4 regions of the Salmonella sp. GDC200615 genome follow, and region 3 is predicted to be linked to each of the others. Evidence: predicted binding sites of a transcription regulator. Region 3 holds the regulator's gene; each other region holds the start of a gene.
What was found. The regulator sigma-54, encoded in region 3, starts transcription at its own class of promoters, with help from an activator protein. The targets are predictions, from matches to a motif close to GTTGGCACANNTTTCGCTNT.
Positions count from the first base shown of each region.

Region 1: a site for sigma-54 is predicted at 2,623-2,642, ahead of norV (anaerobic nitric oxide reductase flavorubredoxin). Genes of this name have one in related genera too.
Region 2: a site for sigma-54 is predicted at 5,379-5,398, ahead of ACQ29O_RS15410 (amino acid ABC transporter substrate-binding protein). Genes of this name have one in related genera too.
Region 4: a site for sigma-54 is predicted at 4,312-4,331, ahead of glnA (glutamate--ammonia ligase). Genes of this name have one in related genera too.

Region 1 covers NZ_CP192247.1:3,726,588-3,733,979, forward strand. Annotated here, with positions in the region: gene srlR (glucitol operon DNA-binding transcriptional repressor SrlR) at 1-26, shown strand, start outside; gene gutQ (arabinose-5-phosphate isomerase GutQ) at 19-984, shown strand; gene norR (nitric oxide reductase transcriptional regulator NorR) at 981-2,501, opposite strand; gene norV (anaerobic nitric oxide reductase flavorubredoxin) at 2,687-4,126, shown strand; gene norW (NADH:flavorubredoxin reductase NorW) at 4,123-5,256, shown strand; gene hypF (carbamoyltransferase HypF) at 5,353-7,392, opposite strand, start outside.
Region 2 covers NZ_CP192247.1:3,180,671-3,188,062, forward strand. Annotated here, with positions in the region: gene miaB (tRNA (N6-isopentenyl adenosine(37)-C2)-methylthiotransferase MiaB) at 1-1,001, shown strand, start outside; gene ACQ29O_RS15390 (PhoH family protein) at 1,206-2,252, shown strand; gene ybeY (rRNA maturation RNase YbeY) at 2,249-2,722, shown strand; gene corC (CNNM family magnesium/cobalt transport protein CorC) at 2,880-3,758, shown strand; gene lnt (apolipoprotein N-acyltransferase) at 3,778-5,316, shown strand; gene ACQ29O_RS15410 (amino acid ABC transporter substrate-binding protein) at 5,671-6,579, shown strand; gene gltJ (glutamate/aspartate ABC transporter permease GltJ) at 6,739-7,392, shown strand, end outside.
Region 3 covers NZ_CP192247.1:4,219,188-4,226,579, forward strand. Annotated here, with positions in the region: gene kdsD (arabinose-5-phosphate isomerase KdsD) at 1-81, shown strand, start outside; gene kdsC (3-deoxy-manno-octulosonate-8-phosphatase KdsC) at 102-668, shown strand; gene lptC (LPS export ABC transporter periplasmic protein LptC) at 665-1,240, shown strand; gene lptA (lipopolysaccharide ABC transporter substrate-binding protein LptA) at 1,209-1,763, shown strand; gene lptB (LPS export ABC transporter ATP-binding protein) at 1,770-2,495, shown strand; gene rpoN (RNA polymerase factor sigma-54) at 2,543-3,976, shown strand; gene hpf (ribosome hibernation promoting factor) at 3,999-4,286, shown strand; gene ptsN (PTS IIA-like nitrogen regulatory protein PtsN) at 4,404-4,895, shown strand; gene rapZ (RNase adapter RapZ) at 4,941-5,795, shown strand; gene npr (PTS phosphocarrier protein NPr) at 5,792-6,064, shown strand; gene yrbL (PhoP regulatory network protein YrbL) at 6,314-6,946, shown strand; gene mtgA (monofunctional biosynthetic peptidoglycan transglycosylase) at 7,021-7,392, opposite strand, start outside.
Region 4 covers NZ_CP192247.1:4,579,284-4,586,675, forward strand. Annotated here, with positions in the region: gene ACQ29O_RS22220 (STM4012 family radical SAM protein) at 1-568, shown strand, start outside; gene ACQ29O_RS22225 (STM4011 family radical SAM protein) at 565-1,443, shown strand; gene ACQ29O_RS22230 (Cof-type HAD-IIB family hydrolase) at 1,428-2,162, shown strand; gene typA (ribosome-dependent GTPase TypA) at 2,217-4,040, opposite strand; gene glnA (glutamate--ammonia ligase) at 4,416-5,825, shown strand; gene glnL (nitrogen regulation protein NR(II)) at 6,100-7,149, shown strand; gene glnG (nitrogen regulation protein NR(I)) at 7,158-7,392, shown strand, end outside.

The sequences.
Region 1 (7,392 bases), 490 kb from region 3:
TCATAACCGGAGAAAGCAATGAGTGATGCACTACTAAACGCGGGCCGTCAGACCTTAATGCTGGAGCTACAAGAAGCCAGCCGTCTGCCGGAGCGTCTGGGCGATGATTTTGTCCGCGCCGCCAATATCATTATTCACTGTGAAGGCAAAGTGATCGTTTCCGGTATTGGTAAATCAGGTCATATTGGTAAAAAAATCGCCGCGACGCTTGCCAGTACCGGTACTCCCGCTTTTTTTGTTCATCCGGCGGAAGCACTGCATGGCGATCTGGGGATGATTGAAAGCCGCGATGTGATGTTATTTATCTCCTATTCCGGCGGCGCAAAAGAACTCGACCTCATCATCCCGCGTCTGGAAGATAAATCCGTCGCGCTGCTGGCGATGACCGGTAAACCTCTCTCTCCGCTGGGGCGAGCGGCAAAAGCCGTTCTGGATATTTCCGTCGAGCGTGAAGCCTGTCCGATGCATCTGGCGCCGACATCCAGTACCGTCAATACGCTGATGATGGGCGATGCGCTGGCGATGGCGGTCATGCAGGCGCGCGGTTTTAACGAAGAAGATTTCGCCCGTTCGCATCCGGCTGGCGCACTGGGCGCGCGTTTGCTCAATAATGTGCATCACCTGATGCGCCAGGGCGATGCAATACCGCAGGTAATGCTCGCCACCAGCGTGATGGATGCCATGCTGGAACTTAGCCGTACCGGGCTGGGGCTGGTGGCGGTTTGCGATGAGCAACATGTTGTGAAAGGCGTCTTTACCGACGGCGACCTGCGTCGCTGGCTGGTGGGCGGCGGCGCGCTCACCACGCCGGTAAGCGAAGCCATGACGCCCAACGGTATTACGCTCCAGGCGCAAAGCCGCGCCATTGACGCCAAAGAGCTCCTGATGAAACGCAAAATTACCGCCGCGCCGGTGGTCGATGAAAACGGCAAACTCACCGGCGCCATTAACCTGCAGGATTTCTACCAGGCGGGGATTATCTAATCCTTCAGTCCCAGACGCTTCGCCAGCCGATGCAGGTTGGCGACGTCGGTTTCCAGCGCCCGCGCACTGGCCGCCCAGTTGTGATTATTTTGCGCCAGCGCCTGGCGAATCATCTCTCGCTGGAAGTTCTCCGTCGATTCGCGCAAATTGCGGCAGGCAGGCAGCGCCAGAAAGCTTTCCGCAGACGGCGCGGGTAAAACGTCCTCTGACAAGGCAAAATGCTGCTCCTCCAGTACCACCTCATCCCCTGCCCGGGTCGCTCTCGCCAGTACAACCGCACGGTGAATGGCATGTTCCAGCTCCCGGACGTTGCCCGGCCAGCCATAGTTGAGCAAATGGCGGCGCGCGCCGGGACTCAGTACCACGCGGGACAGCCCCAGCCGCAGTCGGCACTGCTCGCAAAAATAGCCCGCCAGCAACACCACATCATCGCCGCGCTCGCGCAGCGGCGGCACAAAGAGCGGGAAAACGCTCAGGCGATGGAACAGGTCGGCGCGAAAACGCCCCGCCAGCACCTCTTCACGCAGGTCACGGTTGGTCGCCGCCAACACCCGCACATCCACGCGCAGGCTACGATCGTCGCCGACGCGCTGAATATCGCCATACTGCAACACGCGAAGTAGCTTGGCCTGTAGCGCCAGCGACAGTTCGCCAATCTCATCCAGAAACAGCGTGCCGTTATCCGCCATTTCAAACTTACCGCTACGATTACTGATAGCCCCGGTAAAAGCCCCTTTTACATGACCAAACAACTCGCTCTCCGCCACGCTTTCCGGCAGCGCGGCACAGTTGAGATAGACCAGCGGATTGACCGCTCTGGGGGAGCCCTGGTGAATGGCTTTCGCCACCAGCTCTTTACCAGTCCCCGTTTCACCGCCGATCAGCACGTTAAGATCGGAGCCCGCCACAATCTCGATCTCTTTTTTCAACTGCGTCATCGCCGGCGACAGGCCGATCATGTGCGTCTCTTTTATCGGTTCAAACACGCCTGACGACCCCGGCAGCATGTTCTGGCTTTCCAGTTGTTCAATTAACAGCGCATTGCTCAATGCCCCGGCGGCCAGCGCGGCGACAAGCCGCAGCTCTTCATCGCTAAATACCTCGAACTGCTCCGGCGTCATAGCATCAAGGGTCAGCGCACCGATGAGGTTCTGTCCGGCAAACAGCGGCAGACCAACACAGGCGTGGACTTTCAGGCTTTCCTGTCCGGGAATTAACCCGTCATACGGATCGGGTAAATCGCTATCAGCCGGAAAACGCACCACGTCCCCCGCGCGAGCGATGGCTTCCAGGCGCGGATGCCCTTCCAGGGTAAAACGTCTGCCGAGAACGTCCTGCGCCAGGCCATCAATCGCCAGTGGAATAAATTGTCGTGATTCATAACGCAACAGCGCCGAGGCGTCGCACGCCAGAACCTGACGCAGCGTAGTAATCAGCCGCTGAAAACGATCCTGATGCCCAATGCCGCGTTGTAACTCAATGGCGATGCCCGCCAATACCTCCACGGAAAAACTCATGGTTACCTCATTGTCATTTTGACAACCTACAGTGTCATATTGACAGCATCATTTATAGTCTTTTTGACTATATCAAAAATACAAACTTATTATAAATTCATATAAATCAATAAGATGTAAAATTGGCACACTACCTGCAATAAGCAAAACAACTTTTTGTAAACGTTGAATGAATTGAGGTGGTTATGTCTATTCTGGTTAAAAATAATATTCATTGGGTTGGCCAGCGCGACTGGGAAGTACGTGATTTTCACGGCACTGAATACAAAACGCTGCGCGGCAGCAGCTATAACAGCTATCTCATTCGTGAAGAAAAGAATGTGCTGATCGATACCGTCGATCATAAGTTTAGCCGTGAGTTTGTGCAAAATCTGCGCAGTGAAATCGACCTCGCGGATATCGACTACATCATCATTAACCATGCCGAAGAAGACCATGCAGGCGCGCTGACCGAACTGATGGCGCAGATCCCGGACACGCCTATCTACTGTACCGCCAACGCCATTGACTCTATCAACGGCCATCACCATCACCCGGAATGGAATTTTAAGGTGGTGAAAACCGGCGATACGCTGGATATCGGCAACGGCAAGCAGTTGATCTTCGTGGAAGCGCCGATGCTGCACTGGCCGGACAGCATGATGACCTATATGACCGGCGACGCGGTGTTATTCAGCAACGACGCCTTTGGTCAGCACTACTGCGACGAGCGCCTGTTCAATGATGAAGTGGACCAAACCGAACTGTTTGAACAATGCCAGCGCTACTACGCCAATATCCTGACGCCGTTCAGCCGTCTGGTAACGCCAAAAATTACCGAAATCCTCGGCTTCAACCTGCCGGTGGATATGATTGCCACCTCACACGGCGTGGTATGGCGCGACAACCCAACGCAAATCGTGGAACTGTATCTGAAATGGGCGGCAGATTATCAGGAAGATCGTATCACTATTTTCTACGATACCATGTCGAACAATACTCGCATGATGGCGGATGCCATCGCGCAGGGTATCAATGAAGTGGACCCGAACGTGGCGGTCAAAATCTTTAACGTCGCCCGCAGCGATAAAAATGAAATACTGACCAATGTCTTCCGTTCGAAAGGCGTGCTGGTCGGCACTTCTACCATGAACAACGTGATGATGCCGAAAATCGCTGGTCTGGTGGAAGAGATGACCGGCCTGCGCTTTCGCAACAAACGCGCCAGCGCCTTCGGTTCTCATGGCTGGAGCGGCGGCGCGGTGGATCGACTGTCCACGCGCTTACAGGATGCCGGTTTTGAAATGTCCCTGAGTCTGAAAGCGAAATGGCGTCCGGATCTGGATGCGCTGGAGTTGTGCCGTCAGCACGGTCGCGACATCGCGCGTCAGTGGGCGCTTGCTCCGCTGCCGGAAACCACACAGAAAACCGCGCCAGTCGAAGAAACCACAACCTGCGCCGCCGCAGACTTCGGCCCCAAAATGCAATGCAGCGTATGCCAGTGGATTTACGACCCTGCGCTGGGCGAGCCGTTGCAGGATGTCGCGCCGGGTACGCCGTGGAACGACGTGCCGGATAACTTCCTGTGCCCAGAATGTTCATTAGGTAAAGACGTGTTCGACGTACTGGCGACGGAGGCAAAATGAGTCGGGGAATCATCATTATTGGGTCGGGCTTCGCCGCCCGCCAGCTCGTCAAAAATATCCGTAAACAAGATGCGCATGTGCCGTTAACCCTGATTGCGGCGGACAGCATGGATGAGTACAACAAGCCCGATCTCAGCCACGTTATCAGCCAGTCGCAGCGCGCCGATAATCTCAACCGCCAGTTAGCGGGGGAATTTGCTGAACAGTTTAATCTGCGACTGTTCCCGCATACCTGGGTTGCTGACATTGATGCCGATGCCCATGTGGTGAAAAGTCAGGATAAGCAGTGGCAGTACGACAAGCTGGTACTGGCGACCGGGGCGGCAGCCTTTGTGCCGCCGATTGCAGGACGTGAGTTAATGCTTACTTTGAATAGCCAGCAGGAGTACCGCGCCTGTGAGACACAACTGCGCGACGCGCAGCGAGTGCTGATTGTCGGCGGCGGTCTCATTGGCAGTGAATTAGCGATGGATTTCTGCCGCGCCGGGAAAACGGTAACGCTGATGGATAACGCCGCCAGCCTTCTCGCCTCACTGATGCCACCAGAAGTGAGCAGTCGCTTACAGCATCACCTGACCGATATGGGGGTGCATCTGCTGCTGAAATCGCAGTTGCAAAAACTGGAGAAAACCGAAGCCGGTATCCGCGCTACGCTGGTAAGCCAGCATAGTATTGAGGTCGATGCGGTGATTGCCGCCACCGGCTTACGCCCGGAAACCGCTCTGGCGCGCCGCGCCGGGGTAGCCGTCAACCGCGGCGTCTGCGTGGATAGCTATCTACAGACCAGTCACCCGGATATTTATGCGATCGGCGACTGCGCGGAGATCAACGGTCAGGTGCTGCCCTTCCTGCAACCGATCCAGTTAAGCGCGATGTACCTGGCGAAAAATCTGCTTGGCGGCAACGCGCCGCTGAAGCTACCGGCGATGCTGGTCAAAGTCAAAACGCCGGAACTGCCGCTGCATCTGGCGGGAGAAACTCAGCGCAGCGATTTGAGCTGGCAGATTACCGCAGAATCTGACGGTATGATTGCCAAAGGCATGAGCGGAGAAGGCCAACTACGCGCCTTTGTGGTGAGTGAAGACCGCATGAAAGAGGCCTTTGCACTGCTGAAAACGTTGTCCGTATAAGCCTGTGATGCCGGATGGCGCCGCTTCGCGTCTTATCCGGCCTACGAGTGAGCATCTGTTTGCAGGCCAGATAAGGCGCAGCCGCCATCCGGTGCCCTACACTTCCCTTAACGCTCGCGCTGCGGCAATCACGCCCTGTCCAAACGACAGTCCGCCGTCGCCCGCCGGTAACCGCTGCGGAAATAACAATTTAAAATCAGAAAGATAAAAGGCAAGACGCGCGCGAAGTAAGCGGTTGTGTATCACCCCGCCGCTGAAGACCAGAGTGGTTATCCCCCGCGCCGTAGCCTGCTGGCGCATTAGCGTGGCAAACCCGCACGCCAGCGCATCATGAAAAGCCCAGGCGCGTTGCGCGGGCGTGGCCTGCCAGTTCAACCATTGCCGCCAGAAAACGGCGACGTCCAGTTGAGCGCCGTTAAGCGGCATCGTTACCGGATGCTCAACGTTAGCGCATTGAGAGGCCAGCGCCTCCAGCGCGCAGGCGGCCTCGCCCTCATAGCTAAGCGATGCTGGCGTGCAGCGAAGCGCGGCAGCCACCGCGTCGAACAACCTCCCGCAGGAAGAGGCCAACGGGGCATTGACGCCGCGCTCAATGGCACGCGCCAGGACATTCCAGTTTTGCTGTTGCAGCCCCGCTGTCTCCGGGTAATCCTGCCAGTCCGGCACAAAGCGCAGGCACTGCGCCAACAGATTACGCCACGGATGTTTGGCAGCCAGATCGCCTCCCGGCAGCGCCACGGCGGGTAAACCGCCTAAATGTTCGCACTCGCGATAATTGACCCGCAAACATTCTCCGCCCCATAGCGCGCCATTCTCACCCATGCCGATACCGTCTACCGTCAGGGCAATCACCTCTCCACCGTCCAGCGGCCAACCATGCTCGGCCAGGCAAGCCGCCGCATGGGCATGATGGTGTAACACCGTCTCTGTCGGCAGACGCATCTCACTGGCCCACTGACTGGAAACATAGCCCGGATGCGCATCACAGACGATACGCTCTGGCGTAAAATCGTAGATTGACTGGATCAGACGCAATGCCTCGCGCCACTGCGCCTGGATACCGTCATCGCTGAGATCGCCTAAATGCTGGCTGACAACCGCCTGTTCGCCGCGTACCAGACAGAACGTGTTTTTCAGATCCGCGCCCAGACAAAGTATCGGCGGCACATCGCGAAATCCGGGCGGCAACGCAATCGCGTCCGGCACGTATCCCCGCGAACGACGCAGCATTTCGCCGCTGTCGCGCACGACAGAGTCGTCCATGCGCTGTACAATGTCGCGATTATGCAACAGAAAACCATCGGCAATATCGTGTAAATCGTCCAGCGCCTGTTCGTTGGTGATGGCGGGCGGTTTGCCGCTCAGGTTGCCGGATGTCATCACCAGCGGGTAATTGAGCGCCTGCAACAAGAGGTGTTGCAATGGGTTGGCTGGCAGCATCACGCCCACTTCCGTAAGTCCTGGCGCGATGCCCTCACTCAGCGAAGGTACATACTGCTTATCCACCAGTACAATCGGGGCCGCTGGCGTGGTCAGCAGCGAACGCGCCGCGCTCGGCAGCGTTTGCGCCGTGGGCAACATCACCGCCAATGGTTTCGCCGGGCGGTGTTTACGCGCCCGCAGCATCGCCACTGCGTTATCGTTGCGCGCATCGCAGGCCAGATGAAACCCCCCCAGCCCTTTAACGGCAATAATGCCTCCGGCGTTCAGTTGGGCGACCGCCGCCTGCAAAGCCGCCTCTTTTTCCGCTCGCTCATGTTGGCTCCGCCACTCAAGATGCGGCCCGCATGACGGACAGGCAACGGGCTGGGCATGAAAACGGCGATCGTACGGATCGCGGTATTCGCTGTCGCATTCCGGACACAAGGGAAACGCCGCCATCACCGTAAATGGCCGGTCATAGGGCATAGCGCGAATAATGGTGAAGCGTGGTCCGCAGTGGGTGCAATTGATGAAAGGATAACGGTAGCGCCGCTCGCCTGGGGTATTCATCTCGGCAAGACATGCCGGGCAGGTCGCCGCATCCGGCACGATTTGCGTGTTCATCGAACCGCCTGCGCTCTGACGAATGGTGAAATCCGTCGGCGCGCGCTCCCATACCAACGACGCGTGTTCAACGCTGTCAATGCGCGCCAG
Region 2 (7,392 bases), 1.0 Mb from region 3:
CGCGCGCAGAAGGCCCGACCGCTTTCGTTTCTATCATGGAAGGCTGCAATAAATATTGTACTTACTGTGTGGTACCGTATACCCGCGGTGAAGAAGTCAGCCGTCCCTCAGACGATATCCTGTTCGAAATCGCCCAGTTAGCGGCGCAGGGCGTGCGTGAGGTCAACCTGCTGGGCCAGAACGTTAACGCCTGGCGCGGAGAAAACTACGACGGCACCACCGGTACCTTTGCCGATCTGCTGCGTCTGGTTGCCGCCATCGACGGCATTGACCGTATTCGCTTTACCACCAGCCATCCGATTGAGTTCACCGACGATATTATCGAGGTGTACCGCGATACGCCGGAGCTGGTCAGTTTCCTGCATCTGCCGGTACAGAGCGGTTCCGATCGCGTGTTGAATCTGATGGGGCGCACCCACACTGCGCTGGAATATAAAGCAATCATCCGTAAACTGCGCGCGGCTCGGCCGGACATTCAGATAAGCTCTGACTTTATCGTCGGTTTCCCTGGCGAAACTAACGATGATTTCGAAAAAACCATGAAGCTTATCGCTGACGTCAACTTTGATATGAGCTACAGCTTTATCTTCTCTGCGCGTCCGGGAACGCCGGCTGCCGATATGGTTGATGACGTACCGGAAGAAGAGAAGAAGCAGCGTCTGTATATTCTGCAAGAGCGTATCAATCAGCAGGCGATGGCATGGAGCCGCCGTATGCTCGGCACGACACAGCGCATTCTGGTGGAAGGCACGTCACGTAAAAACATTATGGAACTGTCTGGCCGTACCGAAAACAATCGGGTGGTGAACTTTGAAGGCACGCCGGAGATGATTGGTAAGTTTGTCGATGTGGAAATTACTGACGTCTATCCGAACTCCCTGCGCGGAAAAGTGGTGCGTACCGAAGATGAAATGGGTCTGCGCGTCGCCGAAACGCCGGAGTCCGTCATTGCCCGTACCCGTAAAGAAAATGAGCTGGGCGTAGGATTCTACCAGCCTTAATCCTGCAGGAAAGGCAATAATGCCCGATGGCGCTACGCCTGTCGGGCTTCCTGGTCATGGCCTGTCGCCCGACGGGCCTTGCAATTTTCCCTCTTCATCCCCATCTTCATTGCAATGCTTGCGCCTTTTCCCTATGGCGTGAATAATTTCCTTAGATGCCGGTAAATGTTCAGCGTCCGGCGATACAGACACAAGAGGAACAGTTTGAATATAGACACTCGCGAAATTACCCTTGAGCCCGCAGACAACGCCCGTCTGTTGAGCCTTTGCGGGCCGTTTGATGACAATATTAAACAGCTCGAACGTCGTCTCGGTATTGAAATCAACCGCCGTGACAATCACTTTAAACTGACCGGTCGTCCGATTTGCGTGACCGCGGCGACAGATATTTTGCGAAGTCTGTATGTCGATACCGCACCGATGCGCGGCCAGACTCAGGATATCGAACCGGAACAAATTCATCTGGCGATCAAAGAAGCGCGGGTGCTGGAACAGAGCGCGGAAAGCGTGCCTGACTATGGCAAAGCGATCAATATCAAAACCAAGCGCGGCGTGATTAAACCGCGTACCCCGAACCAGGCGCAGTACATCGCCAATATTCTCGATCATGATATTACCTTTGGCGTCGGCCCGGCGGGTACCGGTAAAACGTATCTTGCGGTCGCCGCTGCGGTAGACGCCCTGGAGCGCCAGGAGATTCGCCGTATTCTACTGACCCGTCCGGCGGTGGAAGCGGGCGAAAAACTCGGCTTTCTGCCAGGCGATTTAAGTCAGAAGGTGGACCCGTACCTGCGTCCGCTGTATGACGCGCTGTTCGAAATGCTCGGCTTTGAAAAAGTCGAGAAGCTGATTGAACGCAATGTGATTGAAGTCGCGCCGCTGGCCTATATGCGCGGACGCACATTAAACGACGCCTTTATCATTCTGGATGAAAGCCAGAACACCACTATCGAACAGATGAAGATGTTCCTGACACGTATCGGCTTTAACTCGAAAGCGGTGATCACCGGCGACGTGACGCAGATTGACCTGCCACGCAACACCAAATCCGGCTTGCGTCATGCTATTGAAGTGCTGGCGGAAGTCGATGAAATCAGCTTTAACTTCTTCCACAGCGAAGACGTGGTGCGCCATCCGGTCGTTGCCCGCATTGTGAACGCCTATGAAGCCTGGGAAGAGGCAGAACAAAAACGCAAAGCGGCGTTGGCGGCGGAGCGTAAGCGTGAAGCCCAGGAGCAGGAACAGAAATGAGCCAGGTGATCCTCGATTTACAGTTGGCCTGTGAAAACCACGCGGGCCTGCCGGATGAAGCTCAGTTTCAACGCTGGCTGGACGGCGTTATTCCGCAGTTTCAGGAAGAGGCGGAAGTCACAATCCGTCTGGTGGATGAGACCGAAAGCCACGACCTTAATCTGACGTACCGCGGGAAAGATAAACCCACTAATGTTCTCTCCTTCCCGTTTGAAGCGCCCCCCGGTATTGAAATGCCGCTACTGGGCGATCTGATTATTTGCCGTCAGGTCGTGGAGCAGGAAGCGCAGGAACAGAGCAAGCCGCTGGAAGCGCACTGGGCGCACATGGTCGTGCACGGTAGCCTGCATTTGCTGGGTTACGATCATATCGACGATGACGAAGCGGAAGAGATGGAGTCTCTCGAAACGGAGATTATGCTTGCTATGGGCTATGAGGATCCGTACATTGCCGAGAAGATTGCAGAATAGTAGCTTGCCGGATGGCGGCGCTTGCGCCTTATCCGGCCTACATTCATGCCTTTTGTAGCCCTGATAAGCGTAGCGCCATCAGGCAAAACATGCCGTCACAGCTGAGTATACGCATGACGAGCTTTGTATTAACTAACATGAGAACCCATACGACGCCATGAGCGACGACAATTCACACAGTAGTGACACAGTAAACAGTAAAAAGGGATTTTTTTCCCTGCTACTCAGCCAGCTTTTCCACGGTGAACCTAAAAACCGTGATGAGTTGCTGGCGCTGATCCGTGATTCCGGGCAGAACGAGCTTATCGATGAAGATACGCGCGATATGCTCGAAGGCGTAATGGACATCGCCGACCAGCGCGTTCGCGATATTATGATCCCGCGCTCCCAGATGATTACCCTGAAACGCAACCAGACGCTGGACGAATGTCTCGATGTTATCATCGAGTCCGCCCACTCGCGTTTTCCGGTGATCAGCGAAGATAAAGATCACATTGAAGGGATTCTGATGGCCAAAGATTTGCTGCCGTTTATGCGCAGCGATGCCGAAGCCTTCAGCATGGACAAAGTGTTACGCACCGCGGTTGTCGTACCGGAAAGCAAACGGGTTGACCGTATGCTCAAGGAATTCCGCTCCCAGCGCTACCATATGGCCATCGTTATCGATGAGTTTGGCGGCGTTTCCGGCCTTGTGACTATCGAAGACATCCTCGAACTGATTGTCGGTGAAATTGAAGATGAGTATGACGAAGAAGACGATATCGACTTCCGTCAGCTTAGCCGCCATACCTGGACGATTCGCGCGCTGGCGTCGATTGAAGACTTCAATGACGCTTTCGGCACCCACTTCAGCGATGAAGAGGTCGATACCATCGGCGGGCTGGTGATGCAGGCGTTCGGCCATTTACCGGCCCGCGGCGAAACCATTGACATTGATGGTTACCAGTTCAAAGTGGCGATGGCCGATAGTCGTCGTATTATTCAGGTGCATGTCAGGATCCCGGATGACTCGCCCCAGCCAAAACTGGACGAATAACAGCAATAGTGGACTAAAAATGGCATTTGCCTCGTTAATTGAACGCCAGCGTATTCGCCTGCTGCTGGCGTTATTATTCGGCGCCTGCGGAACACTGGCTTTCTCTCCGTATGACGTCTGGCCCGCAGCGATAGTGTCGCTTATCGGGCTGCAGGCCTTAACGTTTAATCGCCGCCCGCTCCAGTCTGCCGCCATCGGCTATTGCTGGGGACTCGGACTTTTCGGTAGCGGGATTAACTGGGTTTATGTCAGTATCGCGCAGTTTGGCGGCATGCCGGGCCCGGTTAACGTTTTTCTGGTGGTGCTGCTTGCAGCTTATCTCTCGCTGTATACCGGACTGTTTGCCGGGATTTTGTCGCGCCTGTGGCCAAAAACCAACTGGCTGCGCGTCGCTATCGCCGCGCCTGCAATATGGCAAATCACCGAATTTTTACGCGGCTGGGTGCTGACCGGCTTCCCCTGGCTGCAATTTGGCTATAGTCAGGTCGACGGCCCGCTAAAAGGCCTGGCGCCGGTAATGGGCGTCGAAGCGATCAACTTCCTGCTGATGATGGTCAGCGGCCTGTTAGCGCTGGCACTGGCGACGCGGAACTGGCGTCCGCTGGCTGTCGCCGTGATTCTGTTTGCTTTGCCCTTTCCGCTACGTTATATCCAGTGGTTTACGCTGGAACCGGCCAAAGCGACCCAGGTATCGCTGGTGCAGGGCGATATTCCGCAGTCGCTGAAGTGGGCCGAAAACCAGCTACTGAATACGCTAAAAATTTATCTCAACGAAACCCGCCCAGAGTTAGGCAAATCACAGATTATTATCTGGCCTGAGTCGGCGATTCCGGATCTCGAAATCAATCAGCAGCCCTTCCTTCGTTCGCTGGACGAGATGTTACGCGAAAAAAATAGCACGCTGATCACCGGTATTGTCGATGCGCGTCTCAATAAACAGAATCGATACGACACCTACAATACGATTATTACGTTGGGCAAGGATAATCCATACAGTTATGACTCGCCCAATCGCTACAATAAAAATCACCTTGTACCCTTTGGCGAGTTCGTTCCGCTGGAGTCTATCCTGCGTCCGCTGGCGCCGTTCTTCGATCTGCCCATGTCCTCCTTTAGCCGCGGCCCTTATATCCAGCCGCAGTTACATGCGCACGACTATAAGCTGACGGCGGCAATCTGTTATGAAATTATTCTTGGCGAACAGGTGCGGGATAACTTCCGCCCGGACACCGACTATCTGCTGACGATTTCTAACGACGCCTGGTTTGGTAAGTCCATTGGCCCGTGGCAACATTTCCAGATGGCGCGGATGCGTTCGCTGGAGCTGGCGCGTCCGTTGCTGCGCAGTACTAATAACGGTATTACGGCGGTGATTGGCCCTCAGGGCGAGATTCAGGCGATGATCCCGCAGTTCACACGCCAGGTACTGACCACCAATGTCACGCCAACCACGGGGTTAACTCCCTATGCCCGTACCGGCAACTGGCCGCTATGGGTACTGACCGCGCTGTTTGCTTTTGGCGCGGTAGTGATGAGTCTGCGACAACGACGGAAATAATCTCTCCCCAGGCCGGATAGCGCTTCATTTATCCGGCCTGAAAATCCTCCTTTTTCCCCCATTCTGGCACGTCTATTGCTTTGTTAAACATGGCAAACCTGTTCTGGCTGCTTGTGCAACCTGGTCGCACCAAAATCGATCATCGGTAGCACCTGAACGGTGCAATGTAGGATTTTTGCCTCTGAACGGTGCGGCGCACTTCGCAAAAATAAACAATATCGCAGCAAAATATTTACAACAAGCCACACTAAATGTTAACAAACACACATAACACTGCACGCGCAAGTTGCAGGCAATAACAACATCACAATAGCTATCAATGCGTCGACGGCGCAGATGATAAAGGAGTTGGATATGCAATTACGTAAGCTAACCACAGCAATGCTGGTCATGGGACTGTCTGCGGGCCTTGCGCACGCAGAAGATGGCGCGCCTGCCGCTGGTAGCACCCTGGACAAGATCGCTAAAAATGGCGTGATCGTCGTCGGGCATCGCGAATCTTCTGTGCCCTTTTCTTATTACGACAACCAGCAGAAAGTGGTCGGCTATTCCCAGGACTACTCCAACGCCATTGTGGAAGCGGTAAAAAAGAAACTTAACAAGCCCGATCTGCAGGTGAAGCTGATCCCGATCACCTCGCAAAACCGTATTCCGCTGTTGCAAAACGGAACCTTCGATTTTGAATGTGGTTCAACGACTAACAACCTTGAGCGCCAGAAACAGGCCGCTTTCTCCGATACGATTTTCGTCGTCGGGACGCGACTGCTGACTAAAAAAGGCGGCGATATTAAAGATTTCCCGGATCTGAAAGGCAAAGCGGTCGTCGTCACCTCCGGGACGACCTCTGAAATTCTGCTGCATAAGCTTAACGAAGAGCAAAAGATGGGGATGCGTATTATTAGCGCGAAAGACCACGGTGACTCGTTCCGCACCCTGGAAAGCGGTCGCGCCGTCGCCTTTATGATGGATGACGCGCTGCTGGCCGGCGAGCGCGCCAAAGCCAAGAAACCGGATAACTGGGAGATTGTCGGTAAACCGCAGTCCCAGGAAGCCTACGGCTGTATGCTGCGTAAAAACGACCCTGAGTTTAAAAAGCTGATGGACGATACCATCGCTCAGGCGCAAACCTCCGGCGAAGCGGAAAAGTGGTTTGATAAGTGGTTTAAAAATCCGATCCCACCGAAAAACCTGAACATGAATTTCGAGTTGTCTGACGAGATGAAAGCCCTGTTCAAAGCACCGAATGATAAAGCGCTTAACTAACTAAAACTAAATGGGACGGGACTCCTGTCCTCTCGATTGTCGCTCAGCACGGACAGACTATAAGCCTGATGGTCGTTCCCCATCGGGCCTGAAGCCGCAAATCGCCGGGCAACAATCTTCGAGGGTAGCGCTGCTACCCTTTTTTTTCGGAGTAGATGTATGTCAATAGACTGGAACTGGGGTATTTTTTTACAGGAAGCCCCCTTCGGCAATACCACCTATCTCGGCTGGCTATGGAGTGGTTTTCAGGTCACCGTAGCCCTTTCGATTACCGCCTGGATTATCGCTTTCCTGGTAGGATCTATTTTCGGCATTTTACGTACCGTTCCCGACCGTTTCCTCTCCGGACTGGGCACGTTGTACGTAGAACTGTTCCGTAACGTGCCGCTGATCGTGCAATTCTTCACCTGGTACCTGGTGGTGCCTGAACTGTTGCCGGAAGATCTTGGCATGTGGTTTAAGGCGGAACTCGATCCCAATATTCAGTTTTTCCTCTCCTCAATGATCTGTCTGGGACTGTTTACCGCCGCCCGCGTTTGCGAACAGGTGCGCGCCGCGATTCAGTCTCTGCCTCGCGGGCAGAAGAACGCGGCGTTGGCGATGGGGCTAACGCTGCCGCAGGCTTATCGCTATGTCCTGCTCCCGAATGCCTATCGCGTTATCGTGCCGCCAATGACGTCAGAGATGATGAACCTGGTGAAAAACTCGGCTATTGCCTCAACCATCGGCCTGGTGGATATGGCGGCGCAGGCAGGCAAACTGTTGGATTACTCGGCGCACGCCTGGGAATCCTTCACCGCCATTACGCTGGCC
Region 3 (7,392 bases):
ACCTCCGTACTGGTTGCTGATGGCGACCAGTTACTCGGTGTGTTACATATGCATGATCTCCTGCGTGCAGGCGTCGTGTAGAAACTCAAGGATAATTAACGATGAGTAAAGCAGGTGCGTCGCTTGCGACCTGTTATGGCCCCATCAGCACCCATGTCATGACCAAAGCGGAGAATATCCGCCTGCTCATCCTGGACGTGGATGGCGTATTGTCTGACGGCCTGATTTATATGGGCAATAACGGCGAAGAGCTGAAGGCTTTCAACGTTCGTGACGGCTATGGTATTCGCTGTGCTTTGACCTCCAATATCGAGGTTGCCATTATTACCGGACGAAAGGCTAAACTTGTAGAAGATCGCTGCGCCACGCTGGGGATTGTCCATCTTTATCAGGGACAGTCGAATAAGCTGATCGCCTTTAGCGATCTGCTGGAAAAACTGGTCATTGCGCCGGAAAATGTTGCCTATGTCGGCGATGATCTGATTGACTGGCCAGTGATGGAAAAAGTGGGGTTAAGCGTTGCCGTTGCGGATGCGCATCCGCTGCTGATCCCCCGCGCTGACTATGTGACGCACATTGCCGGCGGGCGCGGCGCGGTACGTGAGGTGTGCGACTTGTTGCTGCTGGCGCAGGGCAAGCTGGATGAGGCCAAAGGGCAATCGATATGAGTAAAACCAGACGTTGGGTTATCATTCTACTGTCGCTGGCCATTCTGGTACTGATTGGTATCAATCTGGCGGATAAAGACGATCCTGCTGCCGTGATGGTCAACAGCAACGATCCCACGTATAAAAGCGAGCATACGGATACCGTCGTGTACAGTCCGGAAGGCGCGTTGAGCTATCGTCTGATCGCGCAGCACGTTGAATATTTTTCCGATCAGGCGGTCTCATGGTTTACGCAACCGGTATTAACCACCTTTGATAAGGATAAGGTGCCGACATGGTCGATCAAGGCCGATAAAGCCAAATTGACTAACGATCGGATGCTCTATCTGTATGGTCATGTTGAAGTCAACGCCCTGGTGCCTGACGCTCAATTACGCAGAATTACCACCGATAACGCGCAGATTAATCTGGTGACGCAGGATGTTACCTCGAACGATCTGGTGACGTTATACGGCACAACATTTAACTCCAGCGGACTGAAAATGCGCGGTAACTTACGCAGCAAGAACGCCGAGCTGATTGAAAAGGTTAGAACCTCTTATGAAATTCAAAACAAACAAACTCAGCCTTAATCTTATGCTTGCCGGCTCGCTGCTGGCCGCCAGCATTCCGGCTTTCGCCGTCACGGGCGATACCGAACAGCCTATTCATATTGACTCGGATCAACAGTCGCTGGATATGCAAGGCAACGTCGTGACCTTTACGGGCAACGTGGTGATGACCCAAGGCACGATTAAGATCAACGCCGATAAAGTCGTGGTTACCCGCCCTGGCGGCGAACAGGGGAAAGAGGTGATCGACGGTTACGGCAATCCGGCCACCTTCTACCAGATGCAGGACAACGGTAAGCCGGTGAAAGGCCACGCTTCCCATATGCATTACGAGCTGGCGAAAGATTTTGTGGTGCTGACCGGCAACGCTTATCTGGAGCAGCTTGACAGCAACATTACCGGCGACAAAATCACCTACCTGGTGAAAGAGCAGAAAATGCAGGCCTTCAGCGAGAAAGGCAAACGCGTCACCACCGTTCTGGTGCCGTCGCAGTTGCAAGACAAAAACAAAGGCCAGACTCCGGCGCAAAAGAAGAGTAACTAATTCGTTATGGCAACATTAACTGCAAAGAATCTGGCGAAGGCCTATAAAGGCCGTCGCGTAGTGGAAGATGTCAGTCTGACCGTTAACTCCGGGGAGATTGTCGGGCTGCTCGGTCCAAACGGCGCGGGTAAAACCACCACCTTTTATATGGTCGTCGGTATCGTGCCGCGTGACGCAGGCAATATCATCATCGATGATGAAGATATCAGTCTGCTGCCGCTGCACGCGCGCGCGCGCCGCGGTATCGGCTATTTGCCGCAGGAAGCTTCTATTTTCCGCCGTCTCAGCGTATTTGATAACCTGATGGCGGTACTGCAAATTCGTGACGATTTGACCGCAGAACAGCGAGAAGACCGCGCCAACGAGCTGATGGAAGAGTTTCATATCGAGCATCTGCGCGACAGCATGGGACAGGCGCTGTCCGGTGGTGAACGCCGTCGTGTAGAAATAGCCCGCGCGTTGGCCGCTAATCCCAAATTTATCCTGCTGGATGAACCCTTTGCCGGCGTTGACCCGATTTCCGTTATCGACATCAAACGCATTATCGAGCATCTGCGCGATAGCGGGCTCGGCGTGCTGATCACCGACCATAACGTCCGTGAGACGCTGGCAGTCTGTGAACGCGCCTATATCGTGAGCCAGGGCCACCTTATTGCCCACGGTACGCCGACAGAAATCCTGCAAGACGAACACGTTAAGCGTGTATATCTTGGGGAAGACTTCAGACTCTGATAGGGTAGAGGGCTATGCTGCTCTAGCGGGAGAAAACGACTCTGAATATGAAGCAAGGTTTGCAACTCAGGCTTAGCCAACAACTGGCAATGACGCCTCAGCTACAACAGGCCATCCGTCTGTTGCAGTTGTCTACGCTGGAACTTCAGCAGGAACTCCAGCAAGCGCTGGAAAATAACCCGCTGCTTGAGCAAACCGATCTTCATGACGAAATCGACACTCAGCAACCTCAGGATAACGATCCTCTCGATACCGCCGACGCGCTCGAACAAAAAGAGATGCCGGAAGAGCTGCCGCTTGACGCCAGTTGGGATGAAATTTACACCGCCGGGACGCCGTCCGGCCCCAGCGGCGATTATATCGACGATGAGCTGCCCGTCTATCAGGGTGAAACGACGCAGTCGTTGCAGGATTATCTGATGTGGCAGGTTGAGCTAACGCCCTTCTCGGACACCGATCGCGCTATTGCGACATCCATTGTCGATGCGGTAGATGATACCGGCTATCTCACCGTATCCCTGGACGAAATTCGCGAAAGCATGGGCGATGTAGAGGTGGATCTCGATGAGGTCGAAGCCGTCCTGAAGCGTATTCAGCGTTTTGATCCGGTAGGCGTCGCGGCAAAAGATCTTCGCGACTGTCTGCTGATCCAGCTTTCACAATTCGACAAATCCACGCCGTGGCTGGAAGAGGCGCGGCTCATTATCTGCGATCATCTTGATCTGCTGGCCAACCACGATTTCCGCACGTTGATGCGCGTTACCCGACTAAAAGAAGAGGTGCTGAAAGAGGCGGTAAACCTGATTCAGTCGCTCGATCCCAGACCCGGTCAATCGATCCAGACCGGCGAGCCGGAGTACGTTATCCCGGATGTGCTGGTACGCAAGCATAACGGTCGCTGGACGGTGGAGCTTAATAGCGACAGTATTCCCCGTTTACAGATTAACCAGCACTATGCCGCCATGTGCAATAGCGCGCGCAACGATGCCGACAGCCAGTTCATCCGCAGTAATTTACAGGATGCGAAATGGCTGATAAAAAGCCTTGAAAGCCGCAACGACACGCTGCTGCGCGTCAGTCGCTGCATCGTCGAGCAACAGCAAGCCTTTTTTGAACAGGGCGAAGAATATATGAAACCGATGGTACTGGCGGATATCGCCCAGGCCGTCGAGATGCACGAATCCACTATATCCCGCGTGACCACGCAGAAGTATTTGCACAGCCTGCGCGGTATTTTTGAACTCAAATATTTCTTTTCCAGCCACGTCAATACCGAAGGCGGAGGCGAAGCCTCTTCCACCGCTATTCGCGCGCTGGTGAAGAAGTTAATTGCGGCGGAAAACCCCGCGAAACCGCTGAGCGACAGCAAGTTAACCTCTCTGCTGTCAGAACAAGGTATCATGGTGGCGCGCCGCACTGTTGCGAAGTACCGAGAGTCTTTATCCATTCCGCCGTCAAACCAACGCAAACAGCTGGTTTGACCCAACCGATAAGGAAGACACTATGCAGCTCAATATCACCGGACATAATGTCGAAATTACTGAAGCCCTGCGTGAATTTGTGACGACAAAATTCGCCAAACTTGAACAGTATTTTGAGCGGATTAATCAGGTATACGTGGTGTTGAAAGTGGAGAAGGTCACGCATATCTCGGATGCGACGCTACACGTTAACGGCGGCGAAATTCACGCCAGCGCGGAAGGCCAGGATATGTATGCCGCCATTGACGGCTTGATTGATAAACTGGCAAGGCAGTTAACCAGGCATAAAGATAAACTGAAACAACACTAATTGTCCGGGCAGTTAGCCAGTGCAGGACGGCCTGTTGTGTGACACAACGGGCCATTTGTACAGTTAGCGCTCCGAACCTGGCCATCAACCTGACAGGACAGGTTCTTAGGTGAAATTATGATAAATAACGATACGACTCTACAACTGAGCAGTGTACTTAACCAGGAGTGTACGCGTAGCGGCGTTCATTGTCAGAGTAAGAAACGCGCGCTGGAAATCATCAGCGAACTGGCGGCAAAACAGCTCAGTTTACCTCCTCAGGTCGTGTTTGAAGCCATTCTGACACGCGAAAAAATGGGCAGTACCGGTATTGGTAATGGTATCGCCATCCCGCACGGGAAACTGGAAGAAGATACCTTACGCGCCGTCGGCGTGTTCGTTCAGCTCGAAACGCCGATCGCGTTCGACGCCATCGATAACCAGCCGGTCGATCTCCTCTTCGCCCTGCTGGTGCCCGCCGATCAAACTAAAACGCATCTGCACACGCTGTCGCTGGTGGCGAAACGTCTGGCGGATAAAACGATCTGCCGCCGCCTGCGCGCGGCGCTGAATGATGAAGAGCTGTATCAAATCATTACTGACACCGAAGGTGAGCAGAATGAGGCATAACAACTCAATGGCATTTCTTTCTGTCGTTGTGAGGAGAAACGGTACATGGTACTGATGATCGTCAGCGGGCGTTCCGGATCAGGTAAATCTGTCGCTCTGCGCGCGCTGGAAGATATGGGATTTTACTGCGTGGATAACCTCCCCGTCGTGCTGTTGCCCGATCTGGCGCGAACGCTGGCCGATCGCCAGATTTCCGCCGCCGTCAGCATTGATGTGCGCAATATGCCTGAATCACCTGAGATTTTTGAACAGGCGATGAATAATCTGCCTGGCGCTTTCTCGCCGCAATTGCTGTTTCTTGATGCCGACCGCAATACCTTGATTCGCCGCTACAGCGACACGCGCCGTTTGCATCCGCTTTCCAGCAAAAATCTTTCTTTAGAGAGTGCGATCGATAAAGAGAGTGACTTGCTGGAGCCGTTACGCTCACGTGCGGATCTGATCGTCGACACTTCAGAAATGTCCGTCCATGAGCTGGCGGAGATGCTGCGTACCCGGCTGTTGGGCAAACGCGAGCGCGAACTGACGATGGTATTTGAGTCCTTCGGCTTTAAACATGGTATCCCGATTGATGCGGACTATGTGTTTGATGTCCGCTTTCTGCCCAACCCGCACTGGGATCCAAAACTGCGCCCCATGACCGGGCTTGATAAGCCGGTAGCCGCGTTTCTTGACCGACACACAGAAGTTCACAATTTTATCTATCAGACTCGCAGCTATCTTGAGCTATGGTTACCGATGCTGGAGACCAACAACCGCAGCTACCTTACCGTCGCTATCGGTTGTACCGGCGGGAAACACCGTTCGGTGTATATTGCAGAACAGCTGGCAGACTACTTCCGCTCGCGCGGTAAAAATGTCCAGTCTCGCCATCGCACGCTGGAAAAACGCAAAACATGACCGTAAAGCAAACTGTTGAAGTCACCAATAAGCTGGGCATGCATGCCCGGCCTGCCATGAAGCTTTTCGAACTGATGCAGGGGTTTGACGCCGAGGTGCTATTACGCAATGACGAAGGCACCGAAGCGGAAGCAAACAGCGTCATCGCTCTGTTAATGCTCGACTCCGCCAAAGGGCGTCAGATCGAAATTGAAGCCACCGGCCCGCAAGAAGTTGAAGCGCTGGCGGCGGTTATCGCGCTGTTCAATTCCGGCTTTGACGAAGACTAAACCTCCCCCTCTATACCCTATTTTCCCCCAACGCCGTCCCGGTATTTGATGACAGTCACCCCAAAACCGGGCGTGTTACGCCTGCCTGCCACTTGTCCCGCAGCCCCACCCTTTCGTAAGATTTGTACATTTCGTGCGCTTTACCTATGCATAAAAACATTAAGAAAACCTTAAAAAATTTCGTTTATGCTTTGTTTAAGTTCTTTGTCCATACTAAATTTATGTGAATAAATTTTTCCAGGACTTGCCATGATCCTTTTATCCGAACAGACTCCGCTGGGCGCTGGTCGACATCGTAAATGCTATACGCATCCGGATAATGCCCGGCGTTGCATAAAAGTTATTTACAACCGTGACCACGGCGGTGATAAAGAGATTCGGCGTGAACTGAGCTACTATGCGCATCTGTCCCGCTACCTGACGGACTGGAGCGCTATCCCCCGTTATTACGGCACGGTAGAAACCGATTGCGGCACCGGCTATGTCTACGACATGATTACCGATTTCAACGGCGCGCCCTCTATTACCCTGACCGAGTTCGCCGCGCAATGTCGTTATGAAGAGGATGTCGCTGTCCTGCGGCGGCTACTGAAAAAACTGAAACGTTACCTGCTGGATAACCATATTGTGACGATGTCGCTGAAGCCGCAAAATATCCTGTGCCAGCGTATCAGCGAGTCAGAAGTGGTTCCGGTGGTTTGCGACAATCTGGGGGAAAGTACCTTTATCCCGCTGGCGACCTGGTCAACATGGTGCTGTGAACGCAAACTGGAGAGAGTGTGGCAGCGGTTTATCGCCCAGCCTGCGCTGGCCGTTGCCCTGGAGAGGGACGAGCAGCCAAAAGACAAGAAACGGCTGGCGCTTACTTCTCACGAAGCTTAATGGCCTGTGCTTATCAGGCCTGGACGACACAGATCGCAGGCCGGATAAGGCGTTCGCGCCGCCAATCGGCAAAATTAATTAAGCTGGTTGCGCGTCATAAAAGATTCCCCGCCCAGTTGTCGCATCTGGCGCATAATCCACGCCTGCCGGCTACGCACATAGCCAGACGGCGCATTCGCCTTATAGCGTAACGGATTTGGCAATACCGCCGCCAGCAACGCGGCTTCAGACACACTCAAGCGACTGGCAGGTTTATGAAAATACCGTTGTGCCGCAGCCTCCACGCCAAAAATACCATCGCCAAACTCCGCGATATTCAGATAAACCGTGAGAATGCGCTTTTTGCTCCAGACAGTTTCAATGCCCAGCGTTAGCCCGGCCTCCAGACCTTTGCGCAGCCAACTGCGTCCATCCCATAAAAAGAGATTTTTCGCCGTTTGCTGCGA
Region 4 (7,392 bases), 360 kb from region 3:
TCCGCTTTATAATATGCCTCGCCAGGAAAATATGCATAGCTACTACGTTTTAGCCCGCGATCTTTTACGCAACGCGGGCTACACCCAAACGTCCATGCGCCGTTTCGTCCTTAATCCAGCGCCATCCGCCGCGGCGGAAAGCTGCGGATTTGAAAACTCACTGGCGCTCGGCGCGGGCGGCAGAAGTTATCTTGGCAATCTGCATTACTGTTCACCGTGGTCGTCGAACCTGCAAACATCACGAAAAATCATTCAGGCGTTTATCGACAGCCCGGATAAAACCGTCATTAATCACGGTTATCTGCTTCCCCCTGATGAAATGAAACGCCGCTTTATCATTAAAAATCTATTTTTCTGGCAGGGACTTTCTCTTAGCGATTATCAGCAATATTTTGCCAGCGATGCGCTAAGGGATTTCCCCGACCTTGAACTCTTCATACGGCAGGGTTACTGCTATCAGAATGGCAGTCGCCTCCGGCTAACGGAGACCGGTATGGCATTATCCGATTGCCTTGCTCCTGTGTTCGTTTCGCCTGAGGTGATGCTACGGGAGAATCGGCAGAGATGAGCGCCCCCGCCCTGCGCGATATTCACACGCTGTTTTATCGCGGCTATCTTAAATCGTGTAATTATCATTGCGGCTATTGCCCGTTCCATAAACACGCCCGCAACGATAAAAAACGCGACGAAGCCGCGCTATGGCGCATGGTTGACCATTTGCCTCTTTTAGGTACGCCGTTGAATGTGATGATTACGCCTTATGGCGAGGCGCTACGCTTGCGTTATTACATGGCGGCGTTGGCAGAAATTAGCCGCTATCCTCATGTTCAGGCGGTCGGCATACAAACTAACGCCTCTTTTTCGTTAATGTCATTGCTGGAATCATTTCGTGCCGGCGGCGGAGATATCTCAAAGCTTCGGTTATGGTGTTCTTTTCATCCCTCACAAATTACCGCTGAGCGCTTTCTCCAGCAGTGTTTAGCGCTCTCTGCCGCCGGAATAACCTGGTGCGCGGGGGCTGTCGCCAGTATGAAAGATATCGCCCAGTTTCGTTGGCTACGCCAGCAGTTGCCTGACCAGAATTATTTTTGGTTTAACGCCAACGAGTGTGCCAATACCCGGCATACCGTTGAGGAAACCATCGCCTTCAGCGAACTCGATCCGCTGTATGTGGTTGAAACGCAGCAGTGGCCAGCGCAGCTGGATATCTGTACCGCAGGAAGAAAAAGTATTTTTATGAATGCAGAAGGCGATCTTTTTGCTTGTCATATCAGCAAAATTAAAATGGGTAATTTATATCAGCAACGGCTTAATTCTCCCGCCTGCCAGGCAAAACAATGCCACTGTTTTCTCGCTTATCAGCACCGTCTCGATATTCCATTGCTGAATCACCTGGATACCTCACGCTGTTTTAGGATCGGGCGCTCATGCGATATCGTTTAATCGCTTTTGATCTTGATGGAACGCTGCTAAACCGTAATAAACAAATTCTGCCAGAGTCGCTAACCGCCATCCGTCAGATGCAAGACATGGGCTGCCGAATAATGCTTGTCACCGGCCGCTCTCATCGTGAAGCCTATGCGTATTATCAAACGCTGGCGCTCACCGAACCGATGATCTGTTGTAACGGAAGTTATATTTATCAACCGGCTCAACAGCAGATCCTTCATCCACTGCCGCTGACGCACTTACAAACGGAAAAAATACTGGCGCGGGTATATCCGCTTAAACCGACAATTCGTGCTGATGATAAAATAATCTTTCAGGCTGATGAGCTAAGCAGTAGGGAGAATATTTGGCAAATCAGCGTCGTTCATCGGCACATAAAACAACTACAAAATATTGCTGAGTTTATACAGCATGAATTACAGCTAAGCTGTACCTGGTCCTGGCATCATCAACTGGATATTCTCCAGAAGGGGTGTAGCAAAGGGCAAAGCCTCGCCAGATATGCACAGCAACAGCATATCGCAATGCGCGAAGTGATGGCGTTTGGCGATAATGATAACGATGCGGAAATGCTACGTTTAGCCGGATTGGGCGTAGCGATGGGGAATGCCAGCGCCCGGGCAAAGGTTTATGCGGACAGCGTCATTGGTCGGCATAATACGCCAGCGATTGCTGATTTTTTGGCAACCTTATCCCTTTCTCAACGTGAATAAAAAAACCCCGCCGAGCTTTCATTTCGGCAGGGTTTTTATCCGTAAGAACGTTAATTACTCTTCTTTCTGACCACGGTTCGCACGGCGGCGATCGTTTTCCGTCAGGTGACGTTTACGGATACGGATAGAGGTCGGGGTGACTTCTACCAGTTCGTCGTCATCAATGAACTCCAGCGCTTGCTCAAGGCTCATTTTAATTGGCGGAACCAGAATCACCGCTTCATCCGTACCAGACGCACGCATGTTGGTCAGCTTCTTACCGGTCAGGCAGTTTACCGTCAGGTCGTTGGAGCGACTGTGAATACCAATAATCTGGCCTTCATAAACTTCCGCGCCGTGACCCAGGAACAGCTTACCGCGATCCTGCAAACCGAACAGCGCAAACGCCACCGCTTTACCCTGACCGTTAGAGATCAGTACGCCGTTCTGACGCTGACCCACTTCACCCGGACGAATATCGTCGTAATGGCTGAAGGTGGAGTACAGCAGACCCGTACCGGAAGTCATGGTCATGAATTCTGAACGGAAACCAATCAGCCCACGGCTTGGGATCACGTAGTCGAGACGTACGCGGCCTTTACCGTCCGGATTCATGTTTTTCAGGTCGCCTTTACGCTCGCCCAGCGCCTGCATGACAGACCCCTGGTGCTGCTCTTCGACGTCCAGCGTCACGTTTTCGTACGGCTCTTGTTTACGACCGTCGATTTCACGGAAGATAACTTTCGGACGGGAAACCGCCAGTTCGAAACCTTCACGACGCATATTTTCAATCAGCACGGACAGGTGCAGTTCGCCACGACCGGATACACGGAACGCATCCGCATCTTCGGTTTCTTCAACGCGCAGCGCCACGTTATGCACCAGCTCTTTGTTCAGACGGTCAAGAATCTGACGAGAAGTCACAAACTTACCTTCTTTACCGCAGAACGGCGAGGTGTTAACGCAGAAGAACATAGACACGGTCGGCTCATCAACGGACAACGCCGGCAGCGCTTCAACGTTCTGCGGGTCGCAGATGGTGTCGGAAATGTTCAGCTCGCCCAGACCGGTGATCGCAATGATATCGCCCGCTTCGGCGATATCGCTGTCGATACGCTCCAGACCCAGATGCGTCAGCACTTTACCTACTTTCGCGTTACGGGTTTTCCCTTCACTATCGATGATAGTGACCTGCTGGTTCGGCTTCACTTTGCCGCGTTTGATACGGCCAATGCCGATAACGCCAACATAGTTGTTGTAGTCCAGCTGGGAGATCTGCATCTGCAACGGACCATCGAGGTCAACGTCCGGCGCCGGAACATGATCAACGATCGCCTGATACAGCGGGGTCATGTCTTCCGCCATATCTTCGTGGTCCAGACCCGCGATACCGTTCAGCGCCGAAGCGTAGATGATCGGGAAGTCCAGCTGTTCGTCGGTCGCGTCGAGGTTAACAAACAGGTCGAATACCTGGTCAACAACCCAGTCAGGGCGCGCGCCAGGACGGTCAACCTTGTTGATAACCACAATAGGTTTCAGGCCATGAGCAAAGGCTTTTTTGGTCACGAAGCGCGTTTGCGGCATCGGGCCGTCAAATGCGTCAACCACCAGCAGCACAGAGTCAACCATGGACATGACGCGCTCTACTTCACCACCGAAGTCAGCGTGCCCGGGAGTATCAACGATGTTGATACGGTAATCATTCCATTTAATAGCGGTGTTTTTAGCGAGGATAGTAATACCACGCTCTTTCTCCAAATCGTTGGAGTCCATCACTCGCTCTTGAGTTTCGGCACGCGCGTCGAACGTACCGGATTGCTGGAGCAGCTTATCAACCAGGGTAGTTTTACCATGGTCAACGTGCGCGATGATGGCGATGTTACGCAAATTTTCGATCACAACTTTGCCTCAGGCATTAGAAATAGCGCGTTATTGTACACGGATTAATCGCACTACAAAACAGGATCACAAACATCCTCCGCAAACAAGTATTGCAGAGTCTCTTTGTGATCGCTTTCACGGAGCGTTAAAAGGGTGGCTTGCGTTCTATTGCACCAATGTGGTGCTCAATGTTCACATTAAAGCACTATTTTGGTGCAACATAGTCACCGTGGTGCAGCCCTTTTGCACGATGGTACGCATGATAACGCCTTTTGGGGGCAATGTGAAAGTTGGCACAGATTTCGCTTTATATTTTTACGGCGACACGGCCAGCAGAATTGAAGATCTCGTTACCACGACGACCGACCATGACCAATCCGGGAGAGTACAAGTATGTCCGCTGAACACGTTTTGACGATGCTGAACGAGCACGAAGTGAAGTTTGTCGATCTGCGCTTCACCGATACCAAAGGCAAAGAACAGCACGTCACGATTCCTGCTCATCAGGTAAATGCCGAATTCTTTGAAGAAGGCAAAATGTTTGACGGCTCCTCTATCGGCGGCTGGAAAGGCATTAACGAATCTGACATGGTGCTGATGCCAGACGCATCCACCGCAGTGATTGACCCGTTCTTCGCGGACTCTACCCTGATTATCCGTTGCGACATCCTGGAGCCTGGCACTCTGCAAGGTTATGACCGTGACCCACGTTCCATCGCAAAACGTGCGGAAGACTACCTGCGCGCGACCGGTATCGCCGATACCGTCCTGTTTGGGCCGGAACCTGAATTCTTCCTGTTCGATGACATCCGCTTCGGCGCATCTATCTCCGGCTCACATGTGGCGATTGACGATATTGAAGGCGCCTGGAACTCCTCTACCAAATATGAAGGCGGCAACAAAGGCCATCGTCCGGGCGTGAAAGGCGGTTATTTCCCGGTTCCGCCAGTTGACTCCGCGCAGGATATCCGTTCTGAAATGTGTCTGGTCATGGAGCAGATGGGCCTGGTCGTTGAAGCGCACCACCACGAAGTAGCGACCGCAGGTCAGAACGAAGTGGCGACCCGCTTTAACACCATGACCAAAAAAGCCGACGAAATTCAGATTTACAAATATGTCGTACATAACGTGGCTCACCGCTTCGGTAAGACCGCGACCTTTATGCCAAAACCGATGTTCGGCGATAACGGTTCTGGTATGCACTGCCACATGTCGCTGGCGAAGAACGGCACCAACCTGTTCTCTGGCGACAAATATGCCGGTCTGTCTGAGCAGGCGCTGTACTACATCGGCGGCGTCATCAAACACGCCAAAGCCATCAACGCCCTGGCGAACCCGACCACCAACTCCTACAAGCGTCTGGTCCCGGGTTACGAAGCGCCGGTGATGCTGGCCTACTCCGCCCGTAACCGTTCCGCCTCCATCCGTATTCCGGTGGTGGCGTCTCCGAAAGCGCGCCGTATCGAAGTGCGTTTCCCGGACCCGGCGGCTAACCCGTATCTGTGCTTTGCCGCCCTGCTGATGGCCGGTCTGGACGGGATTAAGAATAAGATTCACCCGGGCGAAGCCATGGACAAAAACCTGTATGATCTGCCGCCGGAAGAAGCGAAAGAGATCCCACAGGTAGCGGGTTCTCTGGAAGAAGCGCTGAACGCGCTGGATCTGGACCGCGAGTTCCTGAAAGCAGGCGGCGTGTTCACGGATGAAGCGATCGATGCGTATATTGCGCTGCGTCGCGAAGAAGATGACCGCGTGCGTATGACCCCGCACCCGGTAGAGTTTGAGCTGTACTACAGCGTTTAATCGTATATTAAAAATCCGACGAATTTCGCGTTGCTGCAAGGCGGCAACTGAGCACATCCCCAGGAGCATAGATAGCGATGTGACCGGGGTAAGCGAAGGCAGCCAACGCAGCAGCAGCGTGAAAGGCGTCAGGAGTTTTTGAGTTGCCGTGGAAACTTTCAGCCCATCCCAGGATGGGCTTTTTTCTCCACCAACAATCTGATCTCACGCGCTTTTTAGTGGTAAAAAGCTATAATGCACTAAAATGGTGCAACCTTTTCCAGGAGACTGCTGAATGGCAAGCGGCATACAGCCCGATGCTGGGCAGATCCTCAATTCGTTAATCAACAGCGTGCTGGTGGTCGACGACGCGCTGGCAATCCATTACGCCAACCCTGCCGCGCAGCAGTTGCTCGCGCAAAGCTCACGCAAACTGTTCGGGACGCCGTTACCTGAACTGTTGAGCTATTTTTCGTTAAACATTGACCTGATGCGCGAAAGTTTAGCGGCAGGGCAAGGCTTTACCGATAACGAAGTGACGCTGGTGATTGATAGTCGCTCGCATATTCTCTCTTTGACCGCCCAACGTCTGCCCGACGATTTTATACTGCTCGAAATGGCGCCGATGGATAACCAGCGTCGTCTGAGTCAGGAGCAGTTGCAGCACGCGCAGCAAATCGCCGCCCGCGATCTGGTGCGCGGTCTGGCACACGAAATCAAAAATCCGCTCGGCGGCCTGCGCGGCGCGGCGCAGCTACTCAGCAAGGCGCTGCCCGACCCGGCGCTAACGGAATATACCAAAGTCATCATTGAACAGGCCGACAGGCTACGCAACCTTGTCGATCGTTTGCTGGGGCCGCAGCACCCGGGAATGCACATTACCGAGAGCATACATAAAGTCGCGGAGCGCGTGGTGGCGCTGGTGTCGATGGAACTGCCGGATAATGTCCGGCTTATCCGCGATTACGACCCCAGTCTGCCAGAACTGCCGCATGACCCGGAACAAATTGAGCAAGTACTGCTGAATATTGTCCGCAATGCCTTGCAGGCGCTGGGGCCGGATGGCGGCGAAATTACGCTGCGTACCCGTACCGCCTTCCAGTTAACGCTGCATGGCGAACGCTATCGCCTGGCGGCGCGTATAGACGTTGAAGACAATGGGCCGGGCATTCCTCCCCATTTACAGGATACGCTGTTCTACCCGATGGTCAGCGGTCGCGAAGGCGGCACCGGGCTTGGGTTATCTATCGCCCGCAATCTTATCGATCAACACGCCGGCAAAATTGAATTTACCAGTTGGCCGGGGCATACCGAGTTTTCGGTTTACCTGCCGATTCGGAAATAGAGGTGTTTATGCAACGAGGAATAGTCTGGGTCGTCGATGATGATAGTTCCATCCGTTGGGTGCTTGAACGTGCTCTCGCCGGGGCAGGGTTGACCTGTACCACCTTTGAGAATGGTAATGAAGTACTGGCTGCGCTGGCCAGTAAAACGCCGGACGTCTTGCTGTCGGATATCCGAATGCCGGGAATGGACGGGCTGGCGCTATTAAAGCAGATTAAACAGCGTCACCCGATGCTTCCGGTCA